DNA from 4 places in the Pseudobutyrivibrio xylanivorans genome. Region 4 is predicted to be linked to each of the others. Evidence: predicted binding sites of a transcription regulator. Region 4 holds the regulator's gene; each other region holds the start of a gene.

The links. Region 4 encodes Rex, which represses fermentation and respiration genes when NADH is low (regulators of the CRP and FNR family bind a similar motif). Its sites were predicted from a motif close to ATTGTTAANTANTTAACAAT; they were not measured.
Region 1: gap (type I glyceraldehyde-3-phosphate dehydrogenase) is a predicted target of Rex. The motif match lies at 3,207-3,226, and genes of this name have one in related genera.
Region 2: FXF36_RS12755 (carboxyl transferase domain-containing protein) is a predicted target of Rex. The motif match lies at 3,783-3,802, and genes of this name have one in related genera.
Region 3: FXF36_RS13210 (iron-sulfur cluster assembly scaffold protein) is a predicted target of Rex. The motif match lies at 2,421-2,440, and genes of this name have one in related genera.

Annotation. Positions count from the first base shown of each region.
Region 1 covers NZ_CP043028.1:3,098,929-3,106,481, reverse strand. Annotated here, with positions in the region: gene FXF36_RS13915 (oxidoreductase) at 1-1,309, shown strand, start outside; gene FXF36_RS13910 (shikimate kinase) at 1,464-2,255, shown strand; gene FXF36_RS13905 (histidinol-phosphatase HisJ family protein) at 2,298-3,086, opposite strand; gene gap (type I glyceraldehyde-3-phosphate dehydrogenase) at 3,345-4,361, shown strand; gene FXF36_RS13895 (phosphoglycerate kinase) at 4,612-5,835, shown strand; gene tpiA (triose-phosphate isomerase) at 6,123-6,869, shown strand; gene FXF36_RS13885 (tetratricopeptide repeat protein) at 7,046-7,553, shown strand, end outside.
Region 2 covers NZ_CP043028.1:2,808,205-2,815,757, reverse strand. Annotated here, with positions in the region: gene leuS (leucine--tRNA ligase) at 1-689, shown strand, start outside; gene FXF36_RS12770 (NADP-dependent isocitrate dehydrogenase) at 858-2,063, shown strand; gene FXF36_RS12765 (segregation and condensation protein A) at 2,280-3,035, shown strand; gene scpB (SMC-Scp complex subunit ScpB) at 3,057-3,629, shown strand; gene FXF36_RS12755 (carboxyl transferase domain-containing protein) at 3,885-5,219, shown strand; gene FXF36_RS12750 (OadG family protein) at 5,238-6,032, shown strand; gene FXF36_RS12745 (biotin/lipoyl-containing protein) at 6,045-6,401, shown strand; gene FXF36_RS12740 (sodium ion-translocating decarboxylase subunit beta) at 6,416-7,553, shown strand, end outside.
Region 3 covers NZ_CP043028.1:2,911,564-2,919,116, forward strand. Annotated here, with positions in the region: gene FXF36_RS13200 (methyl-accepting chemotaxis protein) at 1-236, opposite strand, end outside; gene FXF36_RS13205 (GGGtGRT protein) at 556-1,566, opposite strand; gene FXF36_RS13210 (iron-sulfur cluster assembly scaffold protein) at 1,588-2,280, opposite strand; gene FXF36_RS13215 (acyltransferase) at 2,592-3,260, opposite strand; gene FXF36_RS13220 (type IA DNA topoisomerase) at 3,262-7,068, opposite strand; gene FXF36_RS13225 (ATP-binding protein) at 7,155-7,553, opposite strand, start outside.
Region 4 covers NZ_CP043028.1:2,698,944-2,706,496, reverse strand. Annotated here, with positions in the region: gene FXF36_RS12230 (hypothetical protein) at 23-766, opposite strand; gene FXF36_RS12225 (redox-sensing transcriptional repressor Rex) at 788-1,426, opposite strand; gene FXF36_RS12220 (ABC-F family ATP-binding cassette domain-containing protein) at 1,501-3,417, opposite strand; gene FXF36_RS12215 (polyribonucleotide nucleotidyltransferase) at 3,482-5,563, opposite strand; gene rpsO (30S ribosomal protein S15) at 5,743-6,009, opposite strand; gene FXF36_RS12205 (DUF4340 domain-containing protein) at 6,155-6,763, opposite strand; gene FXF36_RS12200 (adenylosuccinate synthase) at 6,831-7,553, opposite strand, start outside.

The DNA.
Region 1 (7,553 bases), 400 kb from region 4:
AGGTGGCAATACACTTGAGGATACACTTGATTATCTTCAGTATTTCCAGGAAGAGGTTGATGTATTTGATGTTTCAGCTGGTCTTAATGGCTCTATCCAGTACCAGATTGATGCAAACTATCTTCCAGATGGATGGAGATCATACATGGCAAAGGCTGTTAAGGAAAAGTATGGCAAGCCATGTGTAACAATGGGGAATATTCGTGATCCTAAGGTCGCTGAGGAAATCCTTGAAAAGGGTGAAGCAGATCTTATCGGTATGGGTCGTGGACTTATCGCAGATCCAGCTTGGGTAAACAAGGTAGAGTTTAATAGAGAAGACGAGCTTAGAAAGTGTATCTCATGTAACGTAGGTTGTGCTGGCCACAGAATTGGTCTTAACATTCCAATCAGATGTACAGTTAATCCTGCAGTTAATGCAAATGATGAGTACTATAAGAGAAAGATTAACAAGCCATGCAACGTTGTTGTAGTAGGTGGTGGTACTGCTGGTCTTGAGGCTGCATGTACAGCAGCAGAGGTTGGATGTACAACATTCCTTCTCGAGAAGAAGAGTGAGCTCGGTGGTCTTTCTGTACAGATTTCAAAGATTCCTGATAAGAAGAGACTTGCAGACTTCCCTACATATATGATTAATCGTGCTAGAAAGCTTAAGAATCTTTTCATCTTTACAAATAATGATACAACAGTAGAGCAGGTTAAGGGATTCAAGCCTGATATCATTGTAAATGCAACAGGTTCAAACCCAACACTTCCTCCAATCACAGGTCTTATGGATCTTGTTGATAAGGATGATTCAAATGTTGCTACAGTTATCAAGATGATTGAGAGAATCAATGATTACCCAGAGGATATGAAGGGTAAGAAGGTTGCTGTAGTTGGTGGTGGCGCCGTAGGTCTTGATGTAATGGAATTCTTTACAGAGAGAGGTTGCGAGGTTACTATCATCGAGATGCTTCCAATCATTGGTAATGGTCTTGATCCTATTACAAAGTGCGATACAGCTGCAAAGATGAAGAAGTACAATGTTCGTCAGATGACAAACACAGCTCTTCAGGAGGTTTGCAACGACAAGTTTATCGTTAAGACTCCAGAGGGCAACATCGAGAACATTGACTTCGATTATGGTTTCGTATGCCTTGGTATGAGAGCTAACACACCTATCATCAATGACCTTGAGGAGGCATTTGCTGATACAGATGTTGAGATTTACAACATTGGTGATTCTAAACGCGCACGTCGTATCATAGAGGGTACAGAAGAGGGACGTGATATCATCAAGGTTCTTGAGAGACATGACTTTCTTTAAGATTTAGTCTAAAATAATTGCAGACAGGTTGAAATTTTAGGTTTCAATCTGTCTGTTTTTTTGTTAATATTAGTGTTACAATTTAAAGTACTAAAGTGATTAGAAAATAGAAGTGTCTTGCACTTCAAGAACCAGATTAAAAGGAGAAGATGTAATGGACCAGCTTAAAATACTACGTGAACACCTACGTCAAAATGATGAGATAATTCTTAATGCTCTTCTGATGAGAAATAGCATCGTTGAGGAGATTATGGCATATAAGGAGGCTAAGGGCCTTCAGATTCTTCAGCCTGAGCAGGATGAGAAGAGGGATAAATGGCTTTCAGAAAGGCTTGAGGGAAAGCGTCACGGCAAGGAAGTACAGAATGTTTTTAAGAGTATTGTAGAAAATTCAAAGAGAATTCAGGCGCGTCACCTGTTCAATTACAATATTGTACTGATTGGTTTTATGGGGGCAGGCAAGACTACAATTTCAGACTTCCTAAGCACCTGTTTTGCCATGGATGTTGTTGAGATGGATCAGGTTATTTCCGACAGAGAGGGGATGAGCATTTCAGACATTTTTGAAGTGTACGGCGAGGAGCATTTCAGAAATGCGGAGACTAATCTTCTGAAGGAGATGCAGACTAAACACAATGTAGTTATTTCCTGCGGCGGTGGTACTCCAATGAGAGAGTGCAATGTGGTTGAGATGAAGAAGAACGGACGAGTTGTACTTCTTACAGCAAAGCCAGAGACTATTCTTGAAAGAGTAAAGGACAGCCATGACAGACCTCTTATTGAGAATAATAAGAATGTTGAATTTATTGAGGAGCTGATGCTGAAGCGTCGTGAGAAATATGTAGCAGCTGCTGATATTATCATAGAAACAGATAATAAGACAGAATTGGAAATATGCGAGGAGCTTGTAAATGCTCTTTTGAAATTTGATGCTGAAAACAAATAAAAACAGGGAACAGATATAGGGAAGAAAAGCCTGGGACATATCCTAAATAGGATAGGCCTCAGGCTTTCTGTTTTTGAAAACAACATATTCATTGAAACCGCAGTCCTTCATGAAATCTGGAAGGAAATCAAAATCAGCGGCTATATCTTCAGGCTTGTGAGCATCTGCACCGAGGGTGATAAGCTTGCCACCAAGCTCTTTGTAGCGCTTTACAATATCCTTGTGAGGGTTTGGATAATTCATTCCCTTTCGAAGACCGGAGGTGTTTATTTCCAACGCTTTATCTTTCTTGATAATGTGCTTTAGAATTTCATCGACAATATCTTTATAGGGTTCGTAGGAATTGTTCTTTACATCCGTATTCTTGGCGTAGCGGAAAGCGTAGTCCAAATGCCCGACAGTATCGAAATTGTTGAACCTGGTAATATTTTCGTAAACACACTCGTAGTATCTTTTCATCAAGTTAGCAGGAGTGATTCCTTCCCAACTGGATTCAAAATAAGGGTCAAGTTTATCAATCAGATGAGTGCTTCCTATAATAAAATCATAAGGATGGTCTGAAACAATTTTCTCGTTCTCGTCTCTTGCCCATGGCTGAAGTCCAACCTCAAGCCCTGTAAGAACAGTAAAATCCTCATCGGAATTTTCAATTGCAAGCTTATGATGAGTAGGATAGTAGTTTCCTAAATCTAAATCGAAGAAACCGTATTCCTCCGGATAACCTAAATCTAAATGGTCAGTAAAAGTAATTCCTCTAAGACCTTTCGCCTTTGCAGCCTTTATCATATCGATTGGCGCTGCGTCAGAGTCTCCGGAAAAGTTCGTGTGCATGTGATTATCCCAAAACATTTCTAAGATTCCTTTCTGAATAATATGACTTGTCTGAAATTAGCCATTATTTTAACACAACAAAAAGGGTAAAACTAGCGAATATATAATAAAATGCACGAGTTTGAGAAAATTTTAACAATATTTGATTTTGGGGTTGAATTTGAAATTGGTTTTGTTTAAAATGTAGTACATACGGGGCGCTTTTTTGAGAGTGCCTCAGAAAAAATTTTTTAAAAGAATCTTTAGGAGGATTTAAAAATGGCAGTAAGAGTAGCAATCAACGGTTTTGGCCGTATCGGACGTCTTGCATTCCGTCAGATGTTCGGCGCAGAAGGTTACGAAGTAGTAGCAATCAACGACTTAACTAGCCCAAAGATGTTAGCACATCTTTTAAAGTATGATTCATCACAGGGAAAGTACGAGCATGCAGATGAGGTTTCATGCACAGACGATTCAATCATCGTTTGCGGTAAGGAAATCAAAATCTACGCATTCCCAGATGCAAACAATTGCCCATGGGGTGAGCTTAAGGTTGATGTAGTTCTTGAGTGCTCAGGATTCTACACATCAAAGGAAAAGGCACAGGCTCATATCAATGCAGGTGCTAGAAAGGTTGTTATTTCTGCCCCAGCAGGAAACGATCTTCCTACAATCGTTTACAATACAAACCATGAGACACTTAAGGCTTCTGATACAATCATTTCAGCAGCTTCATGTACAACAAACTGCTTAGCACCTATGGCTGACGCACTTAACAAGTACGCTCCAATCCAGTCTGGTATCATGGTAACAATCCACGCTTACACAGGTGATCAGATGACACTTGATGGCCCACAGAGAAAGGGTGATCTTCGTCGTTCACGTGCAGCAGCAGTTAACATCGTTCCTAACTCAACAGGTGCAGCAAAGGCTATCGGTCTTGTTATCCCAGAGCTTAACGGAAAGCTTATCGGATCTGCTCAGCGTGTTCCTACACCAACAGGTTCTACAACAATCCTTACAGCAGTTGTAAACAAGGCTGATGTTACAGTTGAGGGTATCAACGCAGCTATGAAGGCAGCAGCTAACGAGTCATTCGGTTACAACGAGGATGAAATCGTTTCTTCAGATATCGTAGGTATGAGATTTGGTTCTCTCTTCGATGCTACACAGACAATGGTTTCTAAGGTTTCTGATGATCAGTACGAGGTACAGGTTGTTTCTTGGTATGATAACGAGAACAGCTACACATCTCAGATGGTACGTACAATCAAGTACTTCTCAGAGTTAGCTTAATTCGTCTATCGAATTTAACGACTTTTTTAGGGGTCCGGTCCTTATGGACCGAACCCCTTTTTATTTTAGATATTTAAGTGAGCTAGTAGGTAACAAGCTTGCAATGAGTCGGTAGCCATCAAGCTCATAGGTATCTCAAGCGAAACATGTCGTTGAGCGGAGATATCTATGGCTTGTAGGCGTAACCGACGGATTCTAAGGCTTGTGACCGTAACTGGCGGACTTGGATTTATTAAGGAGGAATAGAATAATGGCATTAAACAAGAAGACAGTTGATGACATCAACGTAAAGGGCCGTCGCGTTCTTGTTCGTTGTGATTTCAACGTACCACTTAAGGCTGGCGAGATTACAGATGATACTCGTATCCGTGCAGCTCTTCCAACAATCCAGAAGCTTATTGCTGATGGTGGAAAGGTTATCCTTTGCTCACACCTTGGAAAGGTTAAGAATGGTCCTAACGAGGGCGAGTCACTTGCTCCAGTAGCAAAGCGTCTTTCTGAGAAGCTTGGCAAGGAAGTTACATTCGTAGCTGATTACAACGTAACAGGCGAGGCTGCTACAAAGGCAGTTGAGGCTATGAACGAGGGAGATGTAGTTCTTCTTCAGAATACTCGTTTCCGTGGCGAGGAAGAGACAAAGAACGGTGAGGCTTTCTCTAAGGAGCTTGCTGATCTTGCTGATGATTATGTATGTGACGCTTTTGGTTCATCACACAGAGCACACGCTTCTGTAGCTGGTGTTACAAAGTTCATCACAGCTAAGGGTGGTTCTAACGTAGTTGGATACCTTATGCAGAAGGAAATCGACTTCCTTGGCAACGCTGTTGAGAATCCAGTACGTCCATTCGTAGCAATTCTTGGTGGTGCAAAGGTAGCTGATAAGCTCAACGTTATCAACAACCTTCTTGAGAAGTGTGACACACTCATCATCGGTGGTGGTATGTCTTACACATTCCAGAAGGCTATGGGATACGAAATCGGTACATCACTTTGCGATGATTCTAAGCTTGATTACTGCAAGGAGATGCTTGAGAAGGCAAAGAGCATGGGTAAGGAAATCCTTCTTCCACTCGATGCTGTAACAATCGCTGAGTTCCCAGATCCAATCGATGCTCCAGTAGAGTGCATTACATACGATACAGAGAACATGCCAGCTGACAGAGAGGGTTGCGATATCGGACCTAAGACAGTTGCTCTTTTCTCTGAGAAGGTTAAGACAGCTAAGACAGTTCTTTGGAACGGACCAATGGGTCTTTTCGAGAACCCAGCACTTGCTGTAGGTACAGAGGCAGTTGCTAAGGCACTTGCTGAGACAGATGCTACAACAATCATCGGTGGTGGTGATTCGGCAGCAGCTGTTAACCAGATGGGATTCGCTGACAAGATGAGTCACATCTCTACAGGTGGTGGAGCTTCTCTTGAGTTCCTTGAGGGTAAGGAGCTTCCAGGCGTTTACGCAGCAGACGACAAATAAAAATCCGTATTTTGCTTGATTACTGCGTTAGCAAATGTCTCGCAGTACATAGTACAGCGTCGCATTTGCTGCCTTGTACTAAAGCAAAATCCAAATTTTTAAAATAATACTTAAAGTAGCCTAGTCCCGAAGGAATAAAACATACTCATATCAGACCTTGATGAGCCGTCCCTACTTAGATGGCACGAAGTGGCATCTTATGTAGGGCAACGAGCGAATAAGAGCGAAAGCGTGTCTGATAGAGTGTGTGTTATTCAGAAGGGGATAGGCGAGAAAAGAGGTAAATTATGGCAAGAAGAAGAATTATTGCCGGCAACTGGAAGATGAATATGACACCTTCTGAGGCTGTAAAGCTTGTTGCTGAGCTTAAGGATTTAGTAAAGAACGATGATGTAGACGTAGTTTACTGCGTACCTGCAATCGACATCGTTCCTGTAGTAGAGGCTGTTAAGGGCACAAACGTAAACGTTGGTGCTGAGAACTTCTACATCGAGGATAAGGGTGCTTTCACAGGCGAGATTTCAGCTCCTATGCTTGTAGACGCTGGTGTTAAGTACGTTATCATGGGACACTCAGAGAGAAGAGATATCTTCGGTGAGAACGATATCCTTATCAATGCAAAGGTTAAGAAGGCATTCGCTGCTGGTCTTACACCAATTCTTTGCTGTGGTGAGTCTCTTGCACTTCGCAAGGCTGACACATACAAGGAGTGGATCGAGCGTCAGATCACTTGGGATCTTTCAGGTGTTACAGCTGACCAGGTAAAGAACCTTGTTATCGCTTACGAGCCAATCTGGGCTATCGGTACAGGTGAGACAGCTACAGCTGATCAGGCTGAAGAGGTTTGCGCATTCATCCGTGAGCTTATCGCTAAGCTTTATGATGATGCTACAGCAGAGGCTGTTCGTATTCAGTACGGCGGATCTATGAACGCTTCAAACGCTGCTGAGCTTCTTAGCAAGCCAAACATCGATGGCGGTCTTATCGGTGGTGCTTCACTTAAGCCAGACTTTGGTAAGATTGTTAACGCTTAATATTCTGTGGGTTTTATTAATGACTTTGTTAAAATTGTCAATTATAAGTAAGAAAAACTCCTAAAGTTTTACATGCGCACCAGTTATCTGGTGCGCTATTTTTATTTTATTTGCCATATTTTTATGATATAATTTGCGCTGATGGACTGAGTTATACCATCGAAATTGGAGGTATTATGAAACGAAATTTTCGTTTGATTTTATTAATAGCCGCATCAGCAGTAGTTTTTATGGGTTGTTCTAAGGAAATGGAAGAAAAGACTGAGGAGGAACAGGCCACTACTGAGCAGGTTGCATTTGATGATGTGAAGGTTGAGGACTATACAATCCTTTCTTACAGCGAGCTAGAGGTTCTTGCCTACGAGGGAGATACTGAAGCTCAGGTTATGCTTGGCCGAAGTCTTGAATATGGCACAGAGGATATCAAGCAGAATTTTTATGAGGCACTTTCCTGGTATCAGATGGCTTCAGATTCCGGAAATGTTGAAGGTACCTGCGCACTTGGTTATTTTTATTTGACAGGTGCAGGTGTGGATGTTGACTTAGATAAAGCGGCAGAGCTTTTTAATACAGCAATTGAGAATGGTTCAGTAAATGCAAAGGTTGGTCTTGCAAGAGTTATGCTTGCCCAGGGAGACTACGAGGCATTGGCTGAGGCTGAGAGTCTTGAGGACACAGCAGATG
Region 2 (7,553 bases), 110 kb from region 4:
TCCTTGGTGAGGATGGACAGAAGATGTCTAAGTCTCGTGGAAACGTAATCGATCCGCTTGATATTGTTGATGCTTATGGTGCAGATACACTTCGTACATACGTGTTATTCATGGGTGATTACGGCGCAGCTGCTCCTTGGTCAGATGCTTCTGTTCGTGGATGTAAGAGATTCCTTGAAAGATTTGCAGGTCTTACAGATATTGTTACTGATGAGGCTAACAGCGAGTCTATCGAGACAGGAATTCATAAGACAATTAAAAAGGTTTCTGAGGATATCGAGGCTATGAAGTACAACACAGCTATTGCAGCTATGATGGGACTTCTTAACGATGTCATTGCAGAGGGACATATTACTAAGGATAATCTTGTACTTCTTGTTAAGATTTTAGCTCCATTTGCTCCACATCTTTGCGAAGAGATGTATGCGGAGCTTGGCGGAGAGGGATATGTATCACTTTCAGCTTGGCCTGAGTTTGATCCAGCAAAGATTGTAGAGTCTACAATTGAAATCGCTGTTCAGGTAAATGGTAAGCTTAAGGCTACAATCAAGATTCCTAACGGATGCGAGAAGGACGAGGCTCTTTCAATTGCAAAGGCTGATGCTTCAGTTGCTGGCGCAATCGAAGGAAAGAATCTCGTTAAGGAAATCTACGTACCTAATAAAATTGTAAATTTAGTTGTTAAATAAATTGTTTAGATGAGTAAAATGCACTCAATCTAGGCAAGCGCGAGCAGGGGATACCGTGCCGAGCGAGGGAGGACCTACGCCGGCGGGAGGACCCTCGCAAAGGTGCGGAGGGTGCCCTGCGGGAGCAAGAATGCGTTGGAGCATTTTACGGATTATAGGAGATATGTTATGAGCAAGATTCAGATGACGACACCACTTGTGGAGATGGACGGAGATGAGATGACACGCATTCTCTGGCAGATGATTAAGGATGAGCTTCTTCTTCCATTTATTGATTTAAAGACTGAGTACTATGACCTTGGTCTTGAGCACAGAAACGAGACAGATGACAAGGTAACCGTAGAGTCTGCAGAGGCTACCAAGAGATATGGTGTTGCTGTCAAATGCGCTACAATTACTCCTAATGCAGCCCGCATGACTGAGTACAACCTTAAGGAAATGTGGAAGAGTCCTAATGGAACTATCCGCGCAATCCTTGATGGTACTGTTTTTAGAGCACCAATTGTTGTAAAGGGAATTGATCCAAATGTTAAGTCTTGGAAAAAGCCTATTACAATTGCCCGTCACGCATACGGTGATGTTTACAAGAATACAGAGATGGTTATTCCTGCAGCTGGCAAGGTAGAGCTTGTTTACACAGCTGAGGATGGAACAGAAGAGAGAGCACTTGTTCATACATTTAATGGTCCAGGCGTTGTACAGGGCCAGCACAATCTTAACGATTCTATCGAAAGTTTTGCTCATAGCTGCTTTAAATATGCTTTGGATACAAAGCAGGATTTATGGTTTGCTACAAAGGATACTATTTCAAAGAAGTATGATCATACATTCAAGGATGTATTCCAGGAAATCTTTGATAAGGAATATAAAGATGCCTTTGACAAGGCTGGCATCGAATATTTCTATACACTTATTGATGATGCAGTTGCCCGTGTAATGAAGTCAGAGGGTGGATTCATCTGGGCTTGTAAGAACTATGACGGCGACGTTATGTCCGATATGATTTCATCAGCTTTTGGTTCACTTGCGATGATGACCTCTGTTCTTGTTAGCCCACAGGGATACTATGAGTACGAAGCAGCTCACGGCACTGTTCAGCGTCATTACTACAAGCACCTTAAGGGCGAGGAAACATCTACAAACTCTGTAGCTACAATCTTTGCGTGGACAGGAGCTCTTAGAAAGCGTGGTGAGCTTGATAACATCCCAGAGCTTTCAGCTTTTGCAGATAAGCTGGAGAAGGCTTGCATCAAGACAATCGAGGATGGAAAGATGACAAAGGATCTCGCGTTAATCACTTCAATCGAGAACCCAAAAGTCCTTAATTCAAGGGATTTCATCATCGAAATTCGTAAAACTCTCGAGTCTCTTTAAATTGTCTGACTACTAAATCTAGTGGTTATTCGTATTGACTCACACAATATGGTCTATTATAATAGTCTCATACATAAGGCGTATGGGACTTTTTTACGTCTTTTATGAGCCTGTAGGCATCAAGCTCATAGAATTCTCAAGCGAGACGTGGTAGTCGAGCGGAGAATTACTATGGCTTGTGGCCGTAACAGGCGGATCTAAGGGAGAGAATAATTTATGGAGATGAATGTAAAGCTTCAAGTTTTTGAGGGTCCTCTGGATTTGTTGTTACATTTGATTGATAAGAATAAAGTAGATATTTACGACATTCCTATTGTTGAGATTACTGACCAATATATGGAGTATGTTCGAGCTATGGATAACAGCGACCTGGATGTTATGTCAGAGTTTCTTCTTATGGCAACCACACTTCTTGACATCAAGAGTCGTATGCTTCTCCCACGAGAGGAAAAGGAAGAGGAGGGCGAAGAGCAGGAAGATCCTCGTGCAGAGCTTGTTCAGCAGTTGCTTGAGTATAAGATGTACAAGACTATTTCTTACCAGCTACGTGATCGCCAGATGGATGCAAGTCTTGTTTTTTATAAGGAACCAACCATTCCTGAGGAGGTTTTGAAGTTCGAGCAGCCTGTTGATTTGGAAGAGCTTATGAGTGATTTGACTTTAAATAAGCTTAATGATATTTTTCAGCAGGTTCTTAAGAGACAGGATAATAGACGAGATCCTATTCGTTCTACCTTCGGAAAAATTAAGAAGGAAGAGGTTTCGCTTGAGCAGAAGATGGAGTGGACAATTGCTTTTGCCAGAGCTCATAATACTTTCAGCTTTAGACATCTTTTGGAGGCAGCTCACTCAAAGACAGAGGTAATCGTAACATTCCTTTGTATCTTAGAGATGATGAAGGCTGGACAGATTAACATCACTCAGGAGGATACCTTTAAGGATATCGTCATTGAGTCTAAGATTGCTGCCTAAAATGTTTGGAGTTAAATAATTATGAATATAAAAGAAATTGAAAATATAGTGGAGGGCATTTTATTTGCCATGGGTGGTACAGTTGAACCATCCAAAATAGCAAAAGCTCTTGAAATCGAAGATAAGCAGGTAGTTGAAGCCGTTAATTCTTTGAAGGCTTCTTATGAGAAGGATAAAAGAGGTATTACAATCACTGAGATTGATGGAGCTTACCAGATGTGTACAAGCCCTGATATCTATGAGTATCTGATTCGAATTGCAAAGCAGCCTAAGAAGTACGTTCTTACAGATGTTCTTCTTGAAACTCTTTCAATTATCGCCTATAAGCAGCCAATCACAAAATCTGAAATCGAAAAGATTAGAGGCGTTTCCTCTGACTTTGCTGTTTCTAAGCTTGTTGAGTTTGGACTTTGTGCAGAGCTTGGAAGATTAGATGCGCCAGGCAGACCAATGCTTTTTGGTACCACTGAAGAATTCCTTCGTTCCTTTGGTGTTAGTTCGATTGAAGAGCTTCCAGAGCTTTCTCAGTCCCAAATTGAGGAATTCAAAATCGAAGCAGAAAATGAGGCAAACAATGTAGAAGTTACTATATAAATTTTAGACCACCTTGTAAATATCGAGCTCTTGGTGTTACTCAGTGAAACATTTTGTTGAACAGAGTAATACCAAGGCTTGAGACAGTAACAGGGTGGTTTTTTTGTCAATATTTTTTGTTAAAAAATTTAGACAATATACAAAACACAATATTGTGACAATTTTTTAACAAAAGTACATTGATTTGGGGCATAAAAAACGATATCATTAAACTTGCGAGAAATTTGAAATATTTTATATAAATGGAGGTACAAGATGGGTAATGATTTAAATCAAGCTCAGGCTAGAATTAACGCATTACTGGATGACAACAGCTTTGTTGAGCTTCAGTCATTAGTAGTGTCACGCAACACTGATTTTAACCTTGATGCAAAGAAAGAACCATCAGACGGAGTAATTATTGGACATGGTCTTATTGACGGCACATTAGTGTTTGTCTTCAGCCAGAATGCCGAAGTATTAGGCGGTACAATTGGTGAGATGCATGCGAAGAAGATTCTGTCGGTTTATGAAATGGCACTTAAGGTTGGTGCTCCAGTCATCGGTTTTATCGATTGCGGTGGCGTACGTCTTCAGGAGTCTTTTGATGCTCTTGAGGCACTTGGCTCTGTAATTGAGAGAGCTGCTGATGTTAAGGGTGTTATTCCTCAGCTTATTTGTGTTGCTGGTCAGTGCGGCGGTGGACTTTCGGTTCTTCCTGCACTTGCAGATTTCACATTTATGGTTGATGGAGCATCTCTTTTCATTAACTCACCTGATACAATTACTGGAAATCGTTCTGATGAGTGTGATACATCATCTGCTAAGTTCCAGTTCGAAGAGGCTGGTACAGTTGATATGTACGGTTCTCTTGATGAAGTTGTTGCTTCAATGAGACAGGTTATTTCTATGATTCCTAACGATATCGTAGAAGCTACAGATGATCTTAACAGAGCATCTGAGGGACTTGAGGCTAAGGTTTCTGATGCTGCAGCTGTTGCTACAGAGCTTGCTGATAATCGCGAGTTCATCGAGCTCAAGGCTGGTTTTGCAAAGGAAATGGTTACAGGTCTCATGAAGCTTGACGGCGTTACAATCGGCGTTGTTGGTAATAGAGAAGTTGACGGAGAAGCTTTCCTTTCAGCTGCAGGCTGCGAGAAGGCTGCTGATTTCGTAGATCTTTGTGATATGTACGAAATTCCTGTTCTTTCTCTTACAAATGTTGCTGCATTTAAGTCATGCACATGTCAGGAGAAGAGACTTCCTAGAGCTCTTTCACAGTTGACACAGCGTTTCGTTGATGCAAGCATTCCAAAGATTAACCTTATTACAAAGCAGGCTTATGGTTCAGCTTATGTTCTTATGAATTCAAAGTCACTTGGTGCTGATTTAGTATATTCTTTCGAGAATGTTTCAGTTGGTGCTATGGAAGCTGCTAAGGCTGCTAGAATCCTTAGTGAGAATGGCACAGATGCTGCAGCAATCGAGAAGGATTATGCTCAGCTTCAGGATAGTGCACTTACAGCAGCTGCACATGGACACATCGATAGAATCGTTTCTTATGCAGATGCTAGAAAATACATTATTGCAGGATTTGAGATGTTCTTTTAAGAGCAGGAAGGTGAATTTATGAAGAAAAGAATAATAGTAGTTTTCACTACCTTAATCCTTGCTCTTAGCCTTGTTGCCTGTGGTGGCAAGAAGGATGATACTTATGGCGGATATAGCACAGAGACCTACGATACAGTTGCTAAGCTTTACATGAATTACGCTTTAAGCCTTGATGAGTCTCAATACCAGGAGGCTACAGATTACTTCATGGCAAACGGCTTAGGAGAGTATGGTGATGCAGTTGCACAGGCAGGCTTGCCATCATTCTTATCAAAGAGCTTCGTTGGTTTTGATCAGCTCCTTGAAAGCTATAAGGAAATTAAGGACGTTGAGGTAGGCGAATTTGAAAAATTCGAAGACGTAACTGTTGAGAAGTCTGGAAAGACAATCACAGCTACACTCATTACTGACTACTCAGTAAGAAACTTAAAGACAACATTTGTTTATAAGGCAAATGATGTTGACGCTGGTCCTACAGCAGTTAATGTTGAGCCAGTTTACACATTATCTGAAATCATGAAGAAGGCAGCACTTAATACAGTAATGGGAATTCTTATTGTATTCTTTATGCTGGTTATCATGTCAGGTGTTATCAAATGCTTTGAAATCATTCCTAAGCTTGAGAAGAGAGCAAAGGAAAAGAAGGAAGAGCCACAGGGTGTTGTTAAGCCAGTTGCTGCACCAGTTGCTGCAGCTGCAAAGAATGAAACTGATGATTTACAGCTTGTAGCTGTCATCGCTGCAGCAATTGCTGCAAGCACAGGAGCTTCTACAGATTCATTTGTAGTACGTTCCATCAAGAAAAGATTTTAGGAGGATTTATCCATGAAAAATTATACAATCACTGTTAATGGAACAGTATATGACGTTACTGTAGAAGATAAGGGAGGCTCAGGTGTATCTCCAGTTACTCCTGTAGCAGCTCCAAAGGCAGCTCCTGCTGCTCCTGTAGCTACTGGCGCTGCTGGTGGTGTTAAGATTGAGGCTGGTGCAGCTGGTAAGGTAGTTAAGATTGCTGCTGCAGCTGGTACTGCTGTAAAGAAGGGTGATCCTGTTGTTGTTCTTGAAGTAATGAAGATGGAAACACCAGTTGTTGCTCCACAGGACGGAACAGTTGCATCTATCAATTGTAATGAAGGTCAGCAGGTTGACGCAGGCGCACTTCTTGCAACTATGAACTAATAGGAGGATTACACATGAGTTACGTTGGAGAGACATTGTTAAACCTCGCCCATCAGACTGCATTTTTCAATCTGACCTGGGGTAACTTTGTCATGATAGCGGTTGCCTGTGTTTTCCTTTACCTTGCAATTAAAAAGGGATATGAACCACTTCTTTTATTACCTATCGCATTCGGTATGCTTTTGGTAAATATTTATCCTGATATCATTGCATCTCCTGAGGAAACCTCCAACGGAGTAGGCGGCTTGCTTTACTATTTCTATACTCTTGATGAGTATTCAATTCTTCCTTCACTTATTTTCATGGGTGTAGGAGCTATGACAGATTTCGGTCCACTTATTGCAAATCCAATCAGCTTCTGGCTTGGTGCTGCTGCTCAGATTGGTATTTTTACAGCTTACATCCTTGCAATCTTCCTTGGATTCTCGGATCAGGCAGCTGCTGCCGTTTCAATCATCGGTGGTGCAGATGGACCTACATCTATTTTCCTTGCTGGTAAGTTAGGCCAGTCAGCATTAATGGGACCTATTGCTGTTGCAGCATATTCATATATGTCACTGGTTCCAATCATTCAGCCACCTATCATGAAGGCTCTCACTACAAAGGAAGAGCGTTCAATAAAGATGGCTCAGCTTCGTCCAGTATCAAAGCTTGAGAAGATTCTCTTCCCAATCGTTGTTACTATTATCGTTTGTCTTATCTTACCTACAACAGCTCCACTTGTTGGTATGCTGATGCTTGGTAACTTATTCAAAGAGTCAGGTGTTGTAAATCAGCTTACTGAGACTGCATCAAACGCTTTGATGTACATCGTAGTTATTCTTCTTGGTACATCAGTTGGTGCTTCAACATCTGCAGAGGCATTCTTGAACGCAGCTACAATCAAGATCGTAGTTCTTGGTCTTGTTGCTTTCGTTTTCGGTACAGCGGCCGGTGTATTATTTGGAAAGCTTCTTTGCCACATTACTGGTGGTAAGATTAATCCACTTATCGGTTCAGCTGGTGTTTCTGCTGTTCCTATGGCAGCACGTGTATCTCAAAAGGTTGGTGCAGAAGAGGACCCAACAAACTTCCTCCTTATGCATGCTATGGGACCTAACGTAGCTGGTGTTATCGGAACTGCCGTTGCAGCCGGTGTATTTATGGCTATTT
Region 3 (7,553 bases), 210 kb from region 4:
ACTAAAGCCTGTGACTTTACGCTTTGCATAGCTGAGTTGGAAATCACTGCATATATTATAAATGCCGCAAGTATAGCAACATTTACAATTATGTTTTGAAAAGAAATTGATTGGAAAAAGTTGCCTTTATTATTTTCAACAACCTTTCCAACAGCTTTAAGATTTTCCTTTTGCTCAGCTGTAAGATTTTTATCAAGCCTCTGTTTTATTTTCTCTTGCCTTTCTTCTGTTTCCATTGCGCACCCCCATTTAAATTAATGTTAATGCCTAATAATTCCGTTTAAAAAATTATATACCCATACGTTTTAATTGGTTAAGAGGTGTCACAAAAAATACATATAATGTTTAAAAAATGTACAATTTCTATGGATTTTTATGAGATAAAACATTTGATTAATCTCATTTTAAAAACTAAAAAAGAGCTCTTGGATAAACCAAGAGCTCTAAAATACAATATAACAATGACAGTCGGGCTCATTTAAAGAAATCTCCTTTGGAGATTTGAGCCCTCCAGTACAATTTTGTGAAAGCTTTCAGCTTCCCCAAAAATGTAATTTAAAACTTACCAGCAGTAGCAGCTTCCTCAACTGATACGGCTACAGCAACTGTAGCACCTACCATTGGGTTGTTACCCATACCGATAAGACCCATCATCTCAACGTGTGCAGGAACTGAAGATGAACCAGCGAACTGAGCATCTGAGTGCATACGTCCAAGAGTATCTGTCATACCGTATGAAGCAGGACCTGCTGCCATGTTATCTGGGTGAAGTGTACGTCCTGTACCACCGCCTGAAGCAACTGAGAAGTACTTCTTACCAAGGTCTACGCACTCCTTCTTGTATGTACCAGCTACTGGATGCTGGAAACGTGTAGGGTTTGTAGAGTTACCTGTGATAGAAACACCAACGTTCTCGTGGTGCATAATAGCAACACCTTCCTGAACATCATCAGCGCCATAGCACTTAACTGTTGCACGAAGACCATTTGAGTATGCCTTCTCAGAAACGATGTTAAGCTTTGCTTCCTTGTAATCGTACTTTGTCTCAACAAATGTGAAACCATTGATACGAGAAATAATCTGTGCAGCATCCTTACCAAGACCGTTAAGGATAACACGAAGAGGCTTCTGACGAACCTTGTTAGCCTTCTCAGCGATACCGATAGCGCCCTCAGCTGCAGCGAATGACTCGTGACCTGCGAGGAAGCAGAAGCACTCTGTCTCCTCCTCGAGGAGCATCTTTCCAAGGTTACCATGTCCAAGACCTACCTTACGGTGATCAGCAACAGAACCTGGAATACAGAAAGCCTGAAGACCCTCTCCGATTGCAGCAGCTGCATCAGCAGCCTTACGGCAATCCTTCTTAATAGCGATTGCAGCACCTACAGTGTAAGCCCAGCAAGCGTTCTCGAAGCAGATAGGCTGAATCTTCTTTACCTGCTCGTATACATCAAGACCTGCATCCTTTGTAATCTTCTCAGCTTCTTCGATTGAGCTGATACCATACTTATTAAGGACAGCATTGATCTGATCAATTCTTCTTTCGTATGATTCAAATAAAGCCATTTTAGTTTCTCCTTTCCTATATTATTCCTGACGTGGATCGATAATCTTAACAGCATCGTCAACACGACCGTACTGGCCCTTTGCCTTCTCCCATGCTGTGTTAGGATCATCACCCTTCTTAATGAAGTCTGTCATCTTTCCAAGAGAAACAAACTGGTAACCGATAACTTCGTTATCAGCATCAAGTGCGATACCTGTTACATAGCCTTCAGCCATCTCAAGGTAACGAACACCCTTTTCCTTTGTTGCGTACATTGTACCAACCTGTGAACGAAGACCCTTTCCAAGATCCTCAAGACCAGCACCAACTGCAAGTCCGTCATCAGAGAATGCAGACTGTGTACGTCCGTAAACGATCTGAAGGAAAAGCTCTCTCATAGCTGTGTTGATAGCATCACAAACAAGGTCTGTATTAAGAGCCTCAAGGATTGTCTTACCCTGAAGGATCTCTGCTGCCATAGCAGCTGAATGTGTCATACCTGAGCAACCAATTGTCTCAACAAGAGCTTCCTCAATAACACCATTCTTAACATTTAAAGATAATTTGCAGGCACCCTGCTGTGGAGCACACCAGCCAACACCGTGTGTGAAACCGCTAATATCAGAAATCTGCTTAGCGTGTACCCATTTTCCCTCCTCAGGGATAGGAGCTGGTTCATGCTTTGCGCCCTTTGCTACAGGACACATGTTTTCTACTTCTTTTGTGTAAATCATTGTAGAACTCCTTTCTTCGTTCAATATGATACCATTATGTAAAATACTACATGAATGACATATTTATTAACGCGACATAAGCGCGTTATTGATAATATTTTCTCACTTTCCAAAGATTTAGTAAAGTACTCTTTTGCATTTTTGTTAAAAAAATACCAATTAAAAACATTAAAAAAATCTGGAGCTGCGCCCGCAGCTCCAGAATATGAGTAAAGAAGAAGAAAATGTCAATATAGCAACAGCTAATGTTATACATTATTTTCCCCTTAAAACATGTATATCAAAACCTTTAGTATGTTATATTTATAGAATTAATTTTTCTTAACTATGTTGTCCTGGCTCTTAAAAATACTATCTGCTTCAACAACTCCACGTACTGGTGAAAGTGGATAGATGTTAGAACGTGGACAAACTACTGTACCAGGATTAAGAACTGAGTTGCAACCAACCTCTACATTATCTCCAAGCATAGCGCCAAACTTCTTTAATCCTGTTTCAATTTTCTCTCCATCCCTTGCTTTTACAACTACAAGAGTCTTATCACTCTTTACATTTGAAGTGATTGAGCCAGCACCCATGTGTGACTTGTAGCCAAGGACTGAATCGCCAACATAGTTGTAATGTGGAACCTGAACATTATTAAAAAGAACAACATTCTTAAGCTCTGTCGAATTTCCAACCACACAATTCTTACCAACGATAGCTGAACCTCTGACAAATGCACACTGTCTAACCTCAGCCCCCTCATCAATGATAAGTGGCCCATTTAAGTAGGCAGAGTCAAAAACTGTAGCTGACTTTGCAATCCAAACATCCTCACCACGCTTCTCAAACTTTTCAGGGTCAAGAGTTGGTCCTAGCTTCTTGATGAAATCTGAAATCTCAGGAAGAACTTCCCAAGGATATTCCTTTCCTTCAAACAAATCCTTTGCAATAGTTTCATCTAAATTATACATTGATTTAATTTTAGCCTGTTCCATATTAACCTCCATAATTCTCAAATTCGAATTCTGTACGACAGTCATCATTTAGTTTTAATCTAGCATCAAAATATAAACCTTTTTTGCTCAAAAATCCAGTTATCAAATCGGTTTTCTTTTCATTTATAAGCTTCTTGAACTGATCCTCAGGAATTTCGACTCCTGCCACCTTTCCTAAATAGAAAGGGCAGCTATCCTGATTATCTCTCACATTATTTTGGCATCTGTAGCCAAAGTGATTCTTCAGAATAGGCGAACCACACTTGGGGCACTTAACACCCTTCAGCTCAGTTTCCTTATCTTCAAAAACAAAGGTGATACCTGTTACCTTTCCATCTTCATCCTTGCTTAGGGCAAGCTTTGCATCAAATTTAGTGCCCTTCTTGGATTTGAAGCCTGAGATTGTATCAGTTATTCCACTTCCAAGAAGCTCTTTAATCTGAGCTTCCTTTAGTTTAACTCCGGCAATTTGACCAATATTAAACTTGCAGGAATTTTCAGGATCATCCTTATTATAATTACTGCAGCCATAGCCAAATGGTGTAACAACGATTTTACCGCCACAAACAGGGCAGACAACATCCTTTATCTCTTTTGCTTCAACATTATCGAAGTCAAAGCCAATTTCAGTCTTGCCAGTTTCCTCATTTTTCTTGAGAACGAGACAAGAATCAAATTTCTTACCGGATTTTCCCTTGAAGCCTCGAATTGTTTTGGTGGCTCCATTTGTAAGAAGCTCTTTCACATCTGCGTCTGTTAGCTTCTTTGAAGCAATCTCTCCAATAACAAAACCGCACTTATCCTCTTTATTAAAATATTTCTCACAGGCAAATCCAAAATTCGTTTTGATAATTTTACTACCGCAATCCGGGCAACTTATATCAGGAACATAATTGGCCTCAACATTATCAAAATCGAAAACTACTTCTGTCCTGCCAGTCTCTTCGTTTTTCTTTAGTACTAAAACTGCATCGAACTTCTTGCCAGTCTTCCCTTTAAATCCTCTTAATGTTTCAGATTTTCCTGCTGCTAAAATCTGTGTAGCTACCTGAGGAGAAATATTCTTTCCTGCAATAGTCTTTCCTAAATAAAACTTGCAGGAATTTTCATCTGAAGAACTATAATTTGCACAACCATATCCTGATGCTTTTACTACAATATCTCCACCACAATCTGGGCACTTGCAACCTTCAAGCTTAGTTGCTTCAATTCCATCAAAATCAAACGCAATTACAGTCTTACCGTCTTCATTCTTTTTAAGTCTGAGCTTCGCATCAAATCTCTGATTGTTTTTAGATTTAAATCCTGATATAACTTCCGTTACACCTTGTTCTAAAAGCTGCCTAAATGCATCTTCAGTAATTTTCTTTCCAGCGACCTCACCAATTGAAAAATAACACTGATTTTCTTCCTGGAAACGATGCTCACACGCAAAACCATAGGAAGTAGCAAAAATCCTTCCACCACATGCTGGGCACTTAAGACCTTCAATAAAATCAGTTGGTGTTTCAGAGAAATCAAATGATACATTGAAATCACCATCTTCATTTCTACCAAGCTTAAGAACAGACTTGAAAGGCTTACCAGATTTACTCTTGAAGCCTTCAATCAAATCAGTTTTACCTTCTGACACAAGTTTCCTAAACTGCTCCTCGGGAAGATCAACTCCGGCGATTTGTCCGACACTAAATCTGCATTTAATTTCATCGTTAGTATAGTTGCTACAGCCATATCCAAAGGATGTAGTAGTCAATTCGCCGCCACAGGCAGGACACTTAATTCCGAGAGGTTTCCTTGTAGCCAGTCCCTTGGAATCCTTTCCTGTAAACTGATTAATATTAAGAGCGATAGTCTTTGTTAAATCCTGCTCTATCATATTTTTCGTCTCGCGACGAATATAATCTTCCAATTCTTTACGATAATCTAAAAATTCTACATTACCATTTATAATACCCTCAAGCCCCTTCTCCCAGTTGGCAGTTTGCTCTGGTTTCAATAAAGAAGGCGTTGTAAGAAGAACAACCTCATAAATCATCTCGCCAAGCTTTTCAGGGGTGATGACCTGAGTTTTATTATTCTGATTCAGATATCCAATTCTAACGAGCTTTTCAAGGATTTCTCCTCTAGTGGCAGAAGTTCCGATACCTGTAGTCTTAATCTGCTCTCTCAGCTCCTCATCTTCAATGAGCTTTCCTGCATTTTCCATCGCCAGAATAAGTGAGCCTGATGTATAGCGTTTAGGTGGTGAAGTCTTTCCTTCTTTTAACTCAAAGCCATTTACAGAAATTTCGTCTCCAATGTTTAATGATTCAACCAACTGAACATATTTTTCTTTTGAAAAATCATCCTCAGCTTCCTCACCATCATCCTCGCCATCAGAATTTTCAGCAGACTTTCCTTTAGGTATACCAGCGACTTCAAGATATCCTGGTTTAATTAATAGCTTCGCACCGGCAAAGAACTTTTCACCATTAACCTCCACTGTAAGCTTCGCATTTTTGTACTCAGCTGGAGGATAAAAAATCGAGAGAAATCTTCTTACAATAAGCTCGTATACCTTTTGTGAAAGAGGCGAAAGCCGGTCTATACCATTGCACTGACCAGTAGGAATGATTGCGTAATGATCAGTAACCTTACTATCGTCTGTATAAGAAGTCTTTTCAATCCCAACAAATCGCTGATTTCCAATTATATCCTTAACAAAAACTGCCGTAGGCGCAAAATTCTGCAGCCCATAGAGATTCTTGCGTATCTCCTTTGCAACAGCTGTTGTAAGTACTCTGGCATCTGTACGAGGATATGTGGTATATTTCTTTTCATATAATTCCTGAATTACATCCAAAGTCTGTGCCGGGGAAATCTTAAAACGCTTAGAACACTCCGATTGAAGCTCAGCCAGGTTGAATAAAAGCGGAGCTTTCTTTTTTGAAATGCCACAATCCTTATCAAAAATCTTAGCAGCAGAATTAGTTAATTCATCAATTAACTTCTGCGCAGATTCCTTTGTCTTAAATCCATTTCCCTTGTCACCATATAATAGTGGAGACTCGAAATACTTTGAGCCAGATACAGCTTTCCATTCAGCAGGGAAATTAACATCAGAAAACTTACCCACAACCTTAAAGAACGGATCCTCGTTAAATCCTCGAATCTCACGCTCACGTTCCACAACCATGCCAAGCACACAAGTCATAACACGTCCAATTGCAATTGCTGAATAGCCAGAAGTCGCAGCGGCATCATTAATAAGACGCCCGTATTTAACAGACAAAGCACGGGAAAAATTAATACCAAGGCTGTAGTCCTCAATTGTACGCATGATACCTGAAGCACCAAGCTTGGCGTAATCGCTCATTGGCTTTGCCTCGCGAATTCCACGAAGAATTTCCTCATCAGTCTGGGAGTCAATCCATACTCGTAGCTCCGTCATGCCATCTCGAACACCGCCGTAGTTCCTGATATTTTCTTCGATTGTCTGACCTTCTTTTCCCGAGTCACCCGCCCAATAGACAGTATCAATATCATCTCTGTGAAGAAGTCCATTGACAACCTTATACTGATCGGCTGCACTCTGAACTACACCATATTTATATTCTTCTGGCAAAAATGGAAGATCTTCAAGATTCCATTTCTTGTACTTAATATCGTACTCCTCCGGATAAACCATCTGAACAAGATGACCATAGCACCAGCTAACAACGTATTCATTATTTTCAATATAACCATTCTGATTGCCACTGACCTTAAGCACTCTGGCGAAGTCCCTCGCTACAGATGGTTTCTCAGTAATAATGAGCTTCTTTCCCAAATTTAAAACTCCCTTTAATTTATTAATTTCTCGTATAAATATTGAGAGCCCCCTGCTAATTGCAAGGGGCTCTCAATATTATAACTTTATAATTCAGTCATGTCTACTAAGACAACTGATTTATTTTCTTTTGATAATTCAACCAGCTTTGAATCGAATTTGGTAGCTGAAAAAAGGTAAATTGTATTGGCTGTTATGCGAGCTTTCTTCATAGATTCCAGAAGTTCCTCGTAGCGCGAGTAGCTCATCTGCTTCTCTGCCCAGTTACATATACCAACAACATTTTCACGGTTTGAGCTCTGACCAATCACATCGATAGTGCCCTCTTTTCCAATCCAGGTACCAATTTTTACAAGCTTGATTGGAAGCTGACCAACGACATTTAAAAGATGCAGGTACTCACGACAAACATCTACAAAATATGACTGCAAATATTCGTCAAGGTATGGGGCAATAAACTCATTATAAAATGATTCTGGCTGACG
Region 4 (7,553 bases):
TGGTTCTCCTTCCAACTCAATATCAAGAATTATTATCTTCTGTTTCCGAAGAGGCCTTAGTCTCTTTGGATACAGCATCTAAATCAACATCCTCAAGCTCTACGCCAGATAAATCTGTAACTTCTGCTGAAGACTTTGAATCTGCACCATCCTCAGCTTTATCATTAGCGACTCCTATATAAAAATCGCCATTTTGCATATCAAAGAGATTTAGGACCTCCATGCCAAAGACATCATGCATATAGGAATAAATCTCTTTGTTATTTATTTCTCGATTGTGCTTGCGAATTACATTCTTCTTCAACTGAATACGGATATCTTTAATCCAGTTAGTGATTTCCTCAGCCTCATTGGAATTTGTTCGAAGCTTATCATAGCAGTAGTCCATTGTCTCCATCATAAGCTCACGATTCACCTCATCTGTCTGAGCGGGCAAATCCTTCTGCTCGTCCTCGGCGGCAGCTATTCGCTCATTACATTCTTCAAGAAGGCGCTTATCATCGTCAAGCTTTTTAGAAACCAAATCAGAGGTACCCTCCATATTTGACATAACGGAAGCCATAAGACTCTCCTTGACCTTTTTCAGATCCTTCAGTTCCTTTTTAAGCTCGGCATCTCTTTTCAAAAGCTCGTTTTCTTTAGCCTCCAGGCTTTTAACCGTATCAGGCTTGCCACCCAAAGCAAAAAGCCTGTGCCATTTCTGATCCAAAATCAACATAGGTACCTTGATTTTAGCTATGGCACTTTGAAAATCACGCTCTGACATAAAATCACCTTCTAAAAGCCACTATTTATCCAAATTTTGCTGAGTAATATTGTAAGATAACTGCATTAAGCTATCTGAAAGATGAACATTTTCAATAACAACATCTGGAATATCATCCAAATCAACATGGGCAAAATTCCATATTGCATGTACTCCCAATGAAACCAGCTTTAAAGCAGTAGCTTTGGCATTCGCCTTTGGAAGCGTAAGCGCCGCAATTTCCACATCGTTATTCTTAACAAACTCAGGAAGTTCATCAAGCATCTGGATAGGAATATCACGAACCAGCTTTCCTTTAAGATCTGGATTTGTATCAAACAAGCCAATAATCCTAAAGCCAACACGCTCAAACTTTACATATCCAGCAATAGCCTGACCCAAGTTTCCAGCACCAATAACAATAACATTGTGTGTCTCATTTACGCCAAGAATATTGCCAATCTCATCATGAAGATAGGCTACGTTATAACCGTAACCCTGCTGACCAAAACCACCAAAATTATTTAAATCCTGTCTGATTTGAGATGCAGTAACATGCATACGTTTGCTCAAATCATTCGAAGAAATACGTTCAACGCCATCATCAAGAAGTTCTCCCAAGTAGCGATAGTATCTAGGAAGTCTTCTTATTACAGCCTGCGAAATTTGTTTGTCCAAAATATACGCCTCCTAAATAAATTTCTACAACAATTATAGAATTCATGCATAACTTTGTCAACGATTTAACAAACTTGTCACATAAGGGAACTTGCTTCTTCCCATTCCTCATAAAGTGCTTCAAGCCTATCATTAATTTCGTTCTGTTCTGCAGTTAATTCGTTTAATTTTGCAGAGTTTGTCATATTTTCAGGCTTAACAAATTCCTCATCAATTTTAGCTTTTTTATCCTCAAGCTCTTCAATTTCTTTTTCAATCTTAGAGATACGATTCTGGATTTTGCGCTTTTCAGCCTCTATTCTCTTCTGCTCCTTATAATCAAGCTTGGCAGCAGTCTCCTCAGCGGTCACACCAGAATTTGATGCTTCAGAAGAGGCAGCGCCGTAGAGCTGTTCCTTCTTAGCAATATATTCATCATAATTACCAAGATATTTGGTAAGGCCACCATCTGAAAGCTCAAGAATCATGTTAGCAGTCTTATTTACAAAATAACGGTCGTGGCTTACATAAAGAAGGGTTCCGTCATATTCATTCAAAGCCTCTTCAAGCATCTGTTTGGAATCCATATCCAAGTGGTTTGTAGGCTCATCTAGGATAAGAAGATTAGACTTTGAAAGCATGAGCTTTGCAAGAGAAACTCTACCACGCTCACCACCGGATAAATCACTGATACGCTTGAAAACGTCATCCTCTGTAAACATAAAGGCAGCAAGAGTGTTACGAACCTTTGTCTCTGTAAGGAATGGATAAGCATCATGAAGCTCACTGAAAATTGTATTGGATTCTGTAAGTCCCTGCTGTTCCTGATCGTAGTAGCCAACAGTAACATTTGCACCGAAACGAATCTCACCTGACTCAAAATCAGTAAGACCATTTATACATTTAAGAATAGTGGTTTTCCCTGTACCATTATCGCCTAAAATAGCGATTCTATCTCCCTTATGGACTTCAAACGATAAATCCGTAAAGATATTTTTATCATCGTAAGATTTTGTTACATGAGAAAAATCAAGAACATCCTTGCCACTTTCCTTTTCAATTTCAAGTGAAAGTCGCATCTTAGGCATATCCTTATCAGGAGCGTCCATAACTTCCATTTTATCAAGAGTCTTCTTTCGGCTTTCTGCTCGTTTAATTGATTTCTCACGATTGAAAGACTGAAGCTTTTCGATAACAGCCTTCTGATGTTCTATTTCCTTCTGCTGCTTTTCATAGCTTCGCTCATAAGTAAGCTGTGCAATTTCCTTCTGTGCAACGAAGGAAGTATAGTTTCCAGTATAGACGCTTGTCTTTCCATATGATAAATCAACCACATGGTCAGCAATCTTATCAAGAAAATATCTATCATGTGCAACAATAACAACAGCGCCCTTATAAGCAGTAAGATACCCTTCGAGCCACATAATTGATTTTAAATCCAAGTGGTTAATAGGCTCATCAAGTAAAAGTAAATCAGGTGATGCGGCAAGAAGTCTTCCCAAGCTGACACGAGTCTTTTGACCGCCTGATAGCTCGTTCATGCTCTTTTCAAAATCTTCCTGTTCGAAACCAAGGCCCTTCAGAATACCAACAGCCTCTGAACGGAAGGTGTAGCCCCCCATCAAGTCAAACTGATGCTGAAGCTTATGATAAGAATCCATAAAAGAAGTCATTTCTTCATGAGATAAAGAGCTCATTTGCGCCTCCATCTCAGCAAGCTTCTTTTCCATTGAAAGCAAGTCTTCTCGAGCCCCAAGAACTGTATCAAGAATATTGCTTCCGAAAGCATCCTCCTGATACTGAGCCAAATAGCCCATAGTAGCGTCCTTTTTAAGAGTAACCTCACCATCATCAGCAGGAAGATCGCCGATAATAATCTTCAAAAGAGTAGACTTTCCAGTACCATTATTTCCAACAATAGCAACCTTTGAGCCTTCATCTACAGTAAAAGTAGCATCTTTAATTATTGAATCCTCGCCAAAGGATTTATATATATGTGAAACATTTAATAACATAATCTTTTCCTTAAAAAATGCGCCCGACAAACGCCAGGCGCATTTAAAATCTAATTAGTTATAATTACTGGCAATCCTTGATTGAGAAGCTGATACGTCCCATCTTATCCTTGCCAAGGCAAACAACCTTAACAGTATCACCAAGAGTAAGAACATCCTCAACTCTATCAATTCTCTCCTTTGCAATCTTAGAAATGTGAACCATTCCCTCCTTGCCTGGAGCAAACTCGATGAATGCACCGAATTCCTTAATGCTGACAACCTTACCAGTAAGAATCTGATCCTTCTCGAAATCAGTTGTAATGATTTCAATCATCTTCTTAGCCTCGTCCATCTTTGCTGCATCTGTACCGCAGATAGAAACGTTGCCCTCATCTGTAATATCAATCTTAACATCGCATCTTGCAATGATTTCGTTGATTGTCTTTCCACGCTGTCCAACAACATCACCAATCTTCTCTGGATCGATAGAAAGCTGAATAATCTTTGGTGCATACTCGCCAACTTCCTTACGTGGCTCTGCAATTGCCTTGCTCATGCAGTTATCCATAATGAAGAATCTAGCCTCACGGCAACGAGCGATAGCTCCCTCTACGATTGGACGAGTAAGACCGTGGATCTTGATATCCATCTGGATAGCTGTGATACCTTCCTTAGTACCAGTAACCTTGAAGTCCATATCTCCGAAGAAGTCCTCAAGGCCCTGAATATCTGTAAGAAGAACAAAATCGTCATCTGTATCACCTGTAACAAGACCACATGAAATACCAGCTACCATAGCCTTGATAGGAACACCAGCAGCCATAAGTGACATACATGATGCACATGTAGAAGCCATTGATGTAGAGCCGTTTGATTCAAATGTCTCAGATACGGCACGGATAGCATATGGGAACTCCTCTGGTGTAGGAAGTACAGGAAGAAGTGCTCTTTCTGCAAGTGCACCGTGACCAATTTCACGACGTCCTGGACCTCTTGATGGCTTTGTCTCACCTACTGAGTATGCAGGGAAATTGTAGTGGTGCATGTATCTCTTCTCTGTAACGAATGCATCTAATCCATCAATCTTCTGGGCCTCTGAAAGAGGAGCAAGTGTAACTACATCGCAAATCTGTGTCTGTCCACGTGTAAACATTGAAGAACCGTGAACTCTAGGAATAAGGTCAACTTCAGCGGCAAGTGGACGAATCTGATCAAGCTGACGACCATCTGGACGCTTGTGTTCCTTAAGAATCATCTTGCGAACTGTCTTCTTCTCATACTGATAAATAGCCTCACCAAGAACTGCAAGCCATTCCTCATTCTCAGCAAATGCTTCCTCGAGACGCTCAGTAATCTGACGGATATTCTCCTCACGAACCTGCTTCTCATCTGTGAATACAGCCTCTTCCATCTCTGCTGGAGGAACAATTTCCTTCATCTTTGCAAAAAGCTCCTCAGGGATAGCACATGATGTGTACTCATGCTTTGGCTTACCACACTCTTTAACCATCTCATCGATGAAATTAATGATTGTCTGGTTAACATCGTGGCACTTATAAATAGCCTCAATCATCTTGTCCTCAGGGATGATGTTTGCACCAGCCTCAATCATGATAACCTTTTCTCTTGTAGAAGCAACTGTAAGCTTAAGGTCGCCCTTATCCCACTGCTCCTGTGAAGGGTTAACAATTAACTCACCATTAATCATACCCATCTGAGTCATAGCACATGGGCCATCAAATGGGATATCTGAAATACATGTTGAAATAGCAGCACCAAGCATAGCTACAAGCTCTGGACGGCACTGTGGATCAACAGCCATAACCATATTGTTAAGTGTAACGTCATTACGATAATCCTTTGGGAAAAGTGGACGCATAGGTCTGTCAATAACACGAGAAGTAAGGACAGCATTCTCTGAAGCCTTTCCTTCTCTCTTATTGAAACCGCCAGGGATTTTACCTACTGCGTATGTCTTCTCTTCGAACTCTACTGAGAGTGGGAAGAAATCAATGCCATCACGTGGCTTATCAGATGCTGTAGCAGTTGAAAGAACTGTTGTATCACCATACTGAATAAATGCTGCTCCATTAGCCTGAGCTGCAACTCTGCCGATATCTACACGAAGTGTTCTACCAGCTAAATCCATTGTAAATGTCTTCATGGTTTTCTCCTTATAAACTTAATTATATTAAGCTCTAACCCGAAACTACTGAAAATGAAGCGAACATCTAGAACATTGACTTATAAAAAGTTTTTCGCTAACAAATTCAGTGGCTTCGGATTGGGCTCGAAAACTAATTCATAGAAAAATGAGCGGAGCATACACTCCGCTCGTATAGATTACTTTCTTAAGCCAAGACGCTCAATAATTGAACGATATCTCTCAATATCAGTATTCTTAAGGTATGCAAGAAGGTTTCTTCTCTTACCAACCATCTTCATCATACCACGACGTGAATGATGATCACCTGGGTTAGCCTTAAGGTGCTCTGTAAGCTCTGATATACGAGCTGTAAGAACTGCAATCTGAACCTCTGGAGAACCTGTATCACCAGCTGTTCTAGCATACTCATTGATAATTGCCTGCTTCTTCTCTTTTGTAATCATTTTAATTACCTCCTATAAAACTATTAATATGCCGTAACTAAGGAAAAGGTCGGAGTGTCCAAAACCTGAGTTACAGTAAATCGTACTTTAGTATAATAGCACAGCCACAGTAATATGTAAACATGTAAAAAACTCTTACGATTACTTATTTTGCTGAATTTAGCTGAACCAAATCCTGGATTGCGTACTCGCTGGCTTTAGCTAATTTTCCACTGTTTAAATAAACTGTAGAAAAGTCATAATTAATTGAAAAATATACGCCACCGGACTCTTCATCTATATTTCCAATAGAAATAATTATAGTGCCACCTGCCGAGTCTGTAACCCTATATTCCTTCGATGTCTGATCGAGCCCGTATACGCTTCCATCCACATCTGAATAAGAATTTACGCATCTAACATCGCAAAGGTAATTAAGGAGCTTATCAACCCTGTTTTCATCTATATCAATATCGGTATTATCAGTACAGATCCAATTATCATCCTGATTTTCAAAAGTTAATCTGATTCCATTTGAGTCAGTAATTAGAAAGCTGTAAACATCCTCCTTTGGAATCATGAATACCTCTTCACCTTCATCCTTCTCTTCGCTTTCTTTATCAAGAGCATCGGCGTAGGTTTGCTCTTCAGAAGAAACTCCAAGAAATACCTTATCACCTTTCCCAAGAGAGAAAAAAATTAGAAGAGCCAACAAAATCACAACAAGGCAAAGCAAACCAATTTTGAAATATTTTGATTGAATTAAATCGCTCATAAACTCATCCCCGTTAAGCCAAAATAAAAATGCCTTACAACCTAAATTGTAAAGCATTTTTAAATCTTTATCTATAGATAATATCATCACGTCCTGGTCCGTTAGAAACCATTGTGATAGGGAATCCAATTTCCTTTTCAATGAACTCGATATAATTGCGACAATTCTCAGGAAGGTCCTCGTATTTCTTAATTCCGCGGATATCGCATTTCCAACCTGGAAGAGTCTTAAGCACTGGCTTAGCCTTCTCGAGCTTTGAAGTAACAGGGAAGTCTGTTGTAACCTCTCCGTCGATTTCGTAACCAACACATACAGGAATCTCATCAAGATACCCAAGAACATCAACTACTGTAAAGGCAACATCTGTTGTACCCTGCATTCTGCATCCGTACTTAGAAGCTACACAGTCAAACCAACCCATACGACGTGGACGACCTGTTGTAGCGCCAAACTCTCCGCCATCTCCACCACGGCGTCTAAGTTCATCTGCCTCATCTCCAAAGATTTCTGATACAAAAGCTCCAGCTCCAACTGCTGAAGAATATGCCTTACATACTGTAACAACCTGCTTAAGCTCCTGAGCTGGAATACCAGCACCAATGCAGCCATAAGGTGCAAGTGTTGACGAAGATGTAACCATTGGATAAATTCCATGATCTGGATCCTTAAGAGTACCAAGCTGACCCTCAAGAAGGATTGTCTTGCCTTCCTTGATTGCGTTCCAAAGGTAAGCTGAAGTATCACAAACATAAGGAGCAATCATGTCACGATACTGATGAAGTGTATCAAG